Psychrobacter arcticus 273-4: one gene and its partner. Each later gene encodes a partner of the first gene's protein in a complex. Links are inferred from orthologs where the notes say so. Each region holds a gene or a part of one and is shown on either strand. Other genes may lie near its edges.

Region 1 (4,900 bases):
TTTAAGTTGCGTACGTTTATGTCAAAATTATCTGAGAATTATTGAGGTTTTTGAGCAATATTAGATACGTTCCGTCACAAAGCACAACAATCTGTAGTAATTAACTCTATAACTGTAATTGAGTTAATTCTGTACATGCTTCATCATAAAGAAATATTTTGTAATACCTTTACATGAGCGTTAAGCATTCAAATATTCATGTGTAGGCTGCACAGTGGCTTTAAGAGCATTGTGTAACAAGAGAGCGAAGTTTTGCGGGTTGGTGTAGTAATTATTACAATAACTATGCAATCTTTACATAATGGCAAATAAAAGGTGCGTCTTTAGGGGTGACTTTTTGAGTCAAAATTGTTTTAATCCTCGCATCAAAATGATTGTTTAAAAAAAGCTGAATTGTCATTTTTTTATGGACGATTTATTTCACACTTTAGGAGAGTATTTTATGAAACTTATTCAATTAACAGCAATTTCTGCTGCGGTTTTGGCATCAAGTGCGGCATTAGCAGCTGAGCCAGTTATCATTGTTGACAGTAATGATGCTGTTGTATACGAAGCTGAGCCAGTAGCGGTTGCTTATCAAGCAGACGCTGGTTATGCCTACAATGCAGATGCTGGCGTGTTACGTAACACAACTGGCGCGGTCGTTGGTGGTACTAAGACTTTCTTCCAAACTGTTACTCATCCAGCATCAGTTAGTGCTGAAGTTGGTACATTAGGTTACGGTGCTAGCGTAGGTTATTCACTTAACGACAAGACTGAACTACAAGCTGGTTGGGCAGGTGGCGATGTTGCTGATTTATTCGGCGGTGACTTTGATGCAAATGATGTAAACTATGACGTTGATACTGATTTCAGTAACCCATATCTAGGCGTACAGTTACGTCCTATGGCGAACTGGTTTACAGTAGGTGCTGGTATCATTGTTCCTGATAACGAAATTAACGTAACTGCTAATACTAAAGATGGTTTTTACAAGATTGATGGCCAACAGTATGCAGAAGCAGATGTTGGTACTTTAAAAGGTACTATTGAGCACCGTAATAAGTTAGCGCCTTATGCTACTATCGGCTTCCGTCCTAATATCACCAATAACTTTGGTTTATTTGGCGAGCTAGGTGCAGCATATATGGGTAAGACCGATGCTACGGTTGTAGCTTCTGGAGCTGATTTACAAAATGCTGCAGAAAAGGCTGAGAAAGAACTAGAAGACAAAAACTTGTTAGAGTGGTTACCAATCGTTAAGCTTGGTGCAACTTACCGCTTCTAATTTAATAACCGTTTAAATACTGTTGTTAAAAGAAGAATGTGTACAGAGAACGACCCTTTTCAGGGTCGTTTTTTTATGTCTAATATAAAGTAAGAAGTGTTGTTTTCCACTAGGGTTGTTAGATTTTTTCAATAAATAATGACGGTCTGCTGCAATGGAATAACAGCAATACGATAATTACTATTATCGTCAGTCATAGTAAGCAAAGGCAGAGTTTCTGCAGGCTGATTGAGTAAATCAGGAATCATAGCGGAATAATCCATGCCTAAACCTTGGGCAAGCGTGTATTGATGTATCTTGATAAAACTCTCTTTTATTTGCCACAGCCATCTTATGGCAGAGTTACGCTGTATCGTTGGTAATGCTTGCAAGGTAGCCAGCTCTTTTGGATGATAAAAACGCTTAGCCACCTGCCATTTCACCGCATTGACTTCGATATCAATACCCGATGCACGATGGCGACTGATAATGACAGCGACCTTGACGTATGGTGTATCCAAGTTTTCTATAGCATTTTGCATTCGAGTAGCATTTTTACTACTGCCACTGGTATGGCTAAAACACACATAATATTGGCTATGGGTTAATCGATAAGGGAAGCTGGATTCATCTAAACTATCGGTGATAGATAGTTTTTTGAGCAATGCCAGTAATAATAGCCGTACGCCTGCACGTTGCTGCTGGCGCTGACTATAAGCAATTTGAGGTGTTGATAAACAGGTACTGGCTTTTTGATTATGATAGAGGGCGCGCACTTGAGCAGTCGCACACCATGTCATCGTTTTAGTGTCGAGCTCGGTATAGTGAATATCGTGTAGCATTAAGTTTTGCATAGTCTTTATATTATATAGTTGAAATACTTTAAAGTCGCTACAGTACTACTGGTGTAAATTTTTTGCAGCCTCTGTCTGCGTAGGCACAGCAAGCAAGAAAAATTTGCACCAGTAGTACGTGTTGTATCGATATTACTTTTCACCGACTATAGAAACTGATGGTTTATATCGCGATTCATCTTAGGTAACAAAAAGCAAAAAGCCCAACAATAGGCTTGCTGGGCTTTTTCATACTTATAATATCTTATACTATATGCTTAGTAAGACAGTTCAGCACGGCGGTTTTGGGCATAAGCATCTTCGTTCGTACCGGCAGCAGCAGGACGCTCTTCGCCATAGCTGATGACACGGATGTTATTTGCTGCAACGCCTTGAGCAGCAAGATAATCACGTGCTGCTTGGGCACGGCGCTCACCCAATGCGATGTTATATTCACGACTACCGCGCTCATCGGTATGACCAGCAATAACCACACCCGCTGATGGGTTAGATTTTAACAGATCTGCATGTTGGTTTAAGACGCCCGCAGATTGTGAAGTGATCTCACTGCTGTCAAAGGCAAAGTATACAACGGCTTGGATGTTTTCAGCACCGCTGATGACTGCGTTTGAGTTGTCAACGATGACCGCACCAGTGTAGCCAACTTGACCACCTGGGATACCTAGTGGAGCCACGACCACTTCAGAAATAGCGCGCTTGGTAGCACAACCTGAGGCTAGAACAACGGCGCTTGATAATACAGCGAGGGCAGCGATTTTTGAAAAACTGGTTGACATAATAAGCTCCAAAAATTGTAATGAATTACATTTGTTGTTATAAACTGCTTATGATAAAACTTAGGCAATTGCTATCTATAATATACTAAATGTTACTTTATGTAAGTACTATTACTGTAAATAATTCTAGAGTTTACAAATAGATATAATGCGTATTACGCCAAGATTTACGTCATTATATAGGGATTCTTATCATCGTTACCTTTCTTATTTTAATTTATCAGCACCCTTGAAATTTGGCGCCTTAGGTCAATGTAGCTAGATATTGTGACAGTATAGTCGGTGAAAAGTAATATCGATACAACACGTATTGCTGGTGCAAATTTTTCTTGCTTGCTGTGCCTACGCAGACAGAGGCTGCAAAAAATTTACACCAGCAATACTGTAGCGACTTTAAAGTATTTCAACTATAGCTAAGTGTTGCTTAAGTCTTGTTGTAAAGGCTGTTATAAAGGCTGTTATAAAGGCTGTTATAAATATAACCATCATAAAAACCAATAGGAATCTATATGTCTACCGCTGAAAACGATGCGCAAATTATCAATGCTGAAATGCCTGATGTACCTCTCCATGCGCCTAATAAAATCAATTTAAAAGACTATCAAAAGCCAAGCTTCGATGTTGAAACTGTCAGCTTAGATATCAAGTTATTTGAAGACCATGCACAGGTAGACAGTATTCTAAAGATGGTCCGTCAAAGCGCAGGCGACATCGTTTTATTTGGTGAAGATTTAGAGCTGTTGGCTCTGACGATGAATGGTGAGGCATTGACAGCTGAGCGCTATGAGCAGTCAGCAGGTAAGCTTACGATTAGTGATGCCCCTGATGAGGTAACATTGGCGATTCAAGTACGTATTTGCCCACAAACCAATACCGCGCTTGAAGGCTTTTATATGGCGGGCAGTGGTGATGATAGGATGTTTGTCACCCAGTGCGAGCCGGAAGGTTTCCGTAAAATCACCTTTTATCCAGACCGCCCTGACGTACTCGCGATATTTACCACTCGCCTTGAAGCAGATAAGCGCTATCCAACGCTATTGGCCAATGGTAATTTGGTCGAAGCGGGGGACATGATTGATGCCCCAAACCGCCATTATGCGATTTGGCATGATCCAACCAATAAGCCAAGCTATCTGTTTGCTTGTGTGGTTGCGGATTTAGATGTGTTGACTGATAGCTATACAACCAGCGAAGGTCGAGAAGTCTTGCTTGAAGTATATGCAAAGTCTGCTGACATCGATAAGTGTGATGTCGGTATGCAAGCGCTCAAAGATTCGATGCAATGGGATGAGGTCAATTACGGCCGTGCTTATGACCTAGATCGTTATATGATCGTTGCGGTCAGTCAATTCAATATGGGTGCGATGGAAAACAAAGGGCTAAATATCTTTAATACTGCCTGTGTATTATCAAGCCCCGAAACGACGACGGATACCCGTAGTTTTAGCGTAAAAGCCATTATCGCCCATGAGTATTTCCATAATTGGACGGGCAATCGGATTACTTGTCGTGATTGGTTTCAGCTGTGCCTAAAAGAAGGTTTTACTGTCTACCGTGATCAGTCGTTTTCAGCGGATCAGCAATCAAGTGCGGTGCAGCGTATCGATGATGTCGCCACTTTGCGCGCCCATCAATTTGCAGAGGATGCAGGACCACTTGCGCATCCTGTGCGTCCTGAGAGCTTTGTTGAAATTAATAACTTTTATACCACCACCGTTTATGAAAAAGGCGCTGAAATTGTCCGTATGATTGCCAATACCTTGGGAGCAGATCATTTCCGAAAAGGTACCGATGAGTATTTCCGTCGTTATGACGGGCAAGCAGTGACCGTTGAAGATTTCTTATCGGCGCTTAGTATTACTAATAGTAAGGTGGAAGACTTTATTGATTGGTATCGTCAGCCAGGTACGCCAGTAGTGTCCGGTCATCAAGACTATGATAGCGCCACACAGACATTGACCATTACGTTGAGTCAGCAGACCCGCCATGTCAGCGGCTTTGATGCGCCAAAACCGTTGCCAATT
Region 2 (3,912 bases), 420 kb from region 1 along the record:
AGCGAAGACTGTCTCTTACGATTGGATCTCGCGCCTCGTTTACGAGTTGAACTCTTAACGTTGTCACAGTGGTAGTCTCCTCTGCTTATAGGTTTGATTGGGATTTTCTTGAATCGTTAATTGTATTTGTGTGTAACTTAGGAATAAGCACCACATCATAATCCTATTACGTCAAAAATAAAAACAAGCCTGAAAGAAAATCTGGAATTAACATATGCATATATAGAATAAACAAAATGTAATCGTTAACGGCCACTGTGTATGACCCAATAAAGACAAGACGTGTTACACAATATTCGACAAAGTTGCGATTTACATAAGTGAGTTGATAATTCGCTAAATATTGCTACTCTATGACAGTCTGTTAATAGGTGGTGCGATTATTTTCACACCTGATGATAGCGTCATTAATAATAGCTATCCGGTACTAACCGTATGATTACAGGCTATAATGGCTGTAATTACTCAGAAAATTCTAAACGTTACTATTACTCAGCAATTCATTATTCATCAATTTATTCATTACTAGAGCCCGTATGACTACATCTATATCGTCTGCTTCAACTGTCACTAACCAAGCCAATAATCTATCTATAGCGGTTATTTATCATAGTAATTATGGCCATACTAAGCGTGTTGCTGAGGCCATAGTGACAGGTGCCCGTCAGCAGTTGCCAAAATCGCAAGCCAAGGCGGTAGATGTCCATGAAGTGGATTGGGAGTTTTTAGATCAAGCAGATCTACTGGTATTTGGTAGTGCCGTATATATGGGTAGCGTCACTGCTGAATTTAAGACTTTTATGGATGAAACCTCAAAGCGTTGGTATCACCGTAAATGGGAAGGGAAGTGGGCAGCAGCTTTTGCCAACTCTGGTGGATTAAGTGGTGATAAACTTGCCGTACTGCAACAGATTTGTCTTTATAGCATGCAGCATGGTATGAACTGGATTGGACTGCCACTGATGCCGACAGGTCACGAAGCTCATGACCTAAATCGTCTGTCTAGCTTTTTAGGTTTGATGACGCAGTCGCTCGATGGTCCACCCGAAGAAACACCAGGCGTGGGCGATATAGATACAGCGATTTGGTTTGGTGATCATCTGGCAAAAACGATCATCAAACATCAGCCTGCCTTATAAAAATCCAAAAGCTATTTATCAAGTATTAAATATTAAAAAGCAGACATCAAACCGATATTTACTTTTTTTATTGTGAGCTTTTTATATCGTTCTTATCGCTCATTATTTTCAACAGTAATATCCGTAGCTGGAACAGTTTTGACCAATAAATTTTTGCTAGGGGCGTTTTTGACAGGAATCGGACTTTCGACAAATTGAAACGACTGACAACCTGTCATAAATAAAGCAAATGTAAATAAATAGGTTAATGACTTCATGGTGATATCTCAAAAAGCAATCGGCGACGGTAAAATAGCGCTCATCATAACCAATGCACAGGATTGTGCAAGATATTCTCGCATGATAAATGGAAGTAATACGCTCTATGAGAAGCGTTTGGGATTGGCCTTATGTATCCATTATGTACAGTCAAAATAAAATACAATGAGCAATTAACCTCATTATTTAGCCATAATTCACTATAGTCAATCCAATATAAAAGAAATGCAGCCCATATCATAAAACAGTTTATCTAAGTTATTTTCCATCCAGCCTTGGCGTAGAAACTTAGCTTGCGCCCACTTCTGTTCGATAGGGTTTAGGTCGGGACTGTAAGGTGGTAAAAATAAAAGGCGATGACCATCTCTATTCAGTAGTCTTAGAATAAGAGATTATCGATTTACTCTCATATAAAAAAGCGCCCAATCATATGCTTGGGCGCTTTTTTGCGGTTAAGACGTTATAAATTTCTAGCTTTATCTGGGACTGGCTGACCAGACAGGTGAACGGATAACGCCTTGCCCAGATTTACCAAAGGCTTCGCCACCATTTAGGGATTTGATAGTTAGTACGCCTTTACCACCTTGCTTTGAGGCATAAACGACGCGCTTACCATTAGGCGAAAAGCTCGGTGCTTCATCAATGCCGGTATTACCTAAATTGGCAGTGACCGCGCCGCCGCTATTCATGATGGCAGCTGAGCGACCATTTAAAAAGGCAATCTGTGAGCCATCGCTACTGAATTGAGGGCTGGTCGCATAACCACTATTGGACACCTTGGTTGTACGTCCCGAACCAAACTCATAACGATAAATCTGTGGTTTATTAAATCCAGCTTTATCAGACACAAAGACAAAAGATCTGCCATCAGGAGCGTAGCTTGGCTGTACTTCACTGCTTGGCCAGTTGGTGAGTCTTCTTGGTTGACCGCCGCTGGCACTCATCTCATAAATATCAGCGCTGCCCTCAAAGCTACTAGAGAACAGTATTTTGCTGCCATCTGGTGAGAATGAAGGACTTAAGTTACTACCAGGGAAAGGGGTCAATGGCGTTGCGCCGCCGCCGCTCACGCTTTGTACATAAATGACAGGATATGATTTATCGCGTTGTACCGCATAGGCAATACGGTTGCCATCAGGCGACCATGCTGGGGAGAAGATAGAGCCTGAAACTTCGGTAATGGTTTTGGCGTTTTCACCATCGGCATCCATGATTTTTAAGCGTGAGACTTTTGCTTTTCCTGCACCAATTTCTTCAATATAAGCAATACGCCCTGAGAAGTCACCTGGAATGCCGGTAATGAGCTCATAAACTTTATCTGCGATGACGTGACCGGCATAGCGCATGCTATCTTTGTTGTTATCAGTGGTTAAAGTTTGCTTGCCTTCGATAACGCGTCCTGTTTTAACCTCAATCACTTCATAATCGGTCACCACTTTACCGCGGCTACTGCGGGTGCTACCCACGACAAGATAGGGAATACCCATACTTTGCCATACAGGTAATGTTCCTGACAGCTCGCTGCTACTGCGCGGCTGCTGCGGTAGATTCTGACTGGTAATTTTGAGCTCAGTTTTGCTTAAGTCGTTTACAATAATAGGTGATAACACACTATCACCAGCAAAAGGCACAAAAGCCACTTGGTTTTGTTGAACAGGAATCTCGTAATCCAACTCTAAAATGACAGGCGCTGCCAATACACTTGGCGCGATAAGCAAGCTTGAGGCGCTAGCAAGTAACGAGGTGAGTAGTTTTTTATGAGTGCGCATGAGTAAGTTGAGCTCCTAAAACAGTATGATGGTCATTTTTATAGGTCATTAGTCCGCCATAAAGATAAGGCAGTACCTTCTACAGTACAAGCTATTTAAGGTAACGTTATCAATAATATAAGGCATGAGCAACTGATTAATTAATACCTTTAAACTGTAGAGTAAAGGTCGGGTATTTTGGGTCGTCAGCATCGATTGGTAAGCTGCCTGTGTTCAATACAGCTTGTTTTGCGGCTTCATTGACAGCTTCATCAGGTCCTGAAGCGGTAACATTGGTGATATTGCCGCTGGCATTGACTGTAATCGTGAGCGTAGCACGCTGAGTTGAGCCCTTTGCTGCAGTCGGTGGATTGTAGTTGCGTCTGATAAGATTAATGATTTCACTATTACTAGCGCCGCGACTACCACCTGATGCTGAGCGGCTGCTGCCTTTTGAAGGACTTGAGGTTGTGCTATCACCAGATAAATTCGATTGCCCATCGTTTGATGGGCTAAGGGTTTGACCTGAGCTACTAGAGCCACCCGTATTTATTTCTATATTTCGGTCGGTGGCAGTTGGGCGCTTAATCTTAGGAGGATTGTTTTGCTTATTGCGAAAATCGCTAAGCGTTTTTTGCTCTTCAATGAGTTGCTGTCTTCTTTCTTTTTCAATTTGGTCATGCTCTTCTAACACGGATTCGTCTAACCGTGCTGCCCACTCAGCCATACTGCGCTCATACTCTTGGTTTTGCTCAAGAAGGCGTTGA

The links.
Region 2: the proteins of pal (region 1) and PSYC_RS06505 are in contact, whole or in part, in a crystal structure (PDB 2HQS), measured with the Escherichia coli proteins. The link is inferred for Psychrobacter arcticus 273-4 from one-to-one orthologs.

Annotation. Positions count from the first base shown.
Region 1 is NC_007204.1:1,085,301-1,090,200, forward strand. Bases 1,118-3,976 are described here. They hold pal (peptidoglycan-associated lipoprotein Pal), read right to left. Parts: upstream 2,877-3,976; coding sequence 2,358-2,876; downstream 1,118-2,357. Other genes in these bases: PSYC_RS04715 (hypothetical protein), read left to right, coding at 1,118-1,267; PSYC_RS04720 (4'-phosphopantetheinyl transferase family protein), read right to left, coding at 1,396-2,100; pepN (aminopeptidase N), read left to right, coding at 3,428-3,976. In the rest of the region: more of PSYC_RS04715, read left to right, coding at 443-1,117; more of pepN, read left to right, coding at 3,977-4,900. UniProt on the Escherichia coli protein: Part of the Tol-Pal system, which plays a role in outer membrane invagination during cell division and is important for maintaining outer membrane integrity. The Tol-Pal system is also required for polar localization of chemoreceptors clusters.
Region 2 is NC_007204.1:1,503,599-1,507,510, reverse strand. What follows is about bases 1,021-3,912. They hold PSYC_RS06505 (PD40 domain-containing protein), read right to left. Parts: upstream 3,167-3,912; coding sequence 1,874-3,166; downstream 1,021-1,873. Other genes in these bases: PSYC_RS06500 (cell envelope integrity protein TolA), read right to left, coding at 3,303-3,912; PSYC_RS11415 (transposase), read right to left, coding at 1,604-1,771; PSYC_RS11670 (hypothetical protein), read right to left, coding at 1,232-1,396; PSYC_RS06510 (flavodoxin family protein), read left to right, coding at 1,021-1,139. Also shown: PSYC_RS06515 (YeeE/YedE family protein), read right to left, coding at 1-67; more of PSYC_RS06510, read left to right, coding at 537-1,020. UniProt on the Escherichia coli protein: Part of the Tol-Pal system, which plays a role in outer membrane invagination during cell division and is important for maintaining outer membrane integrity.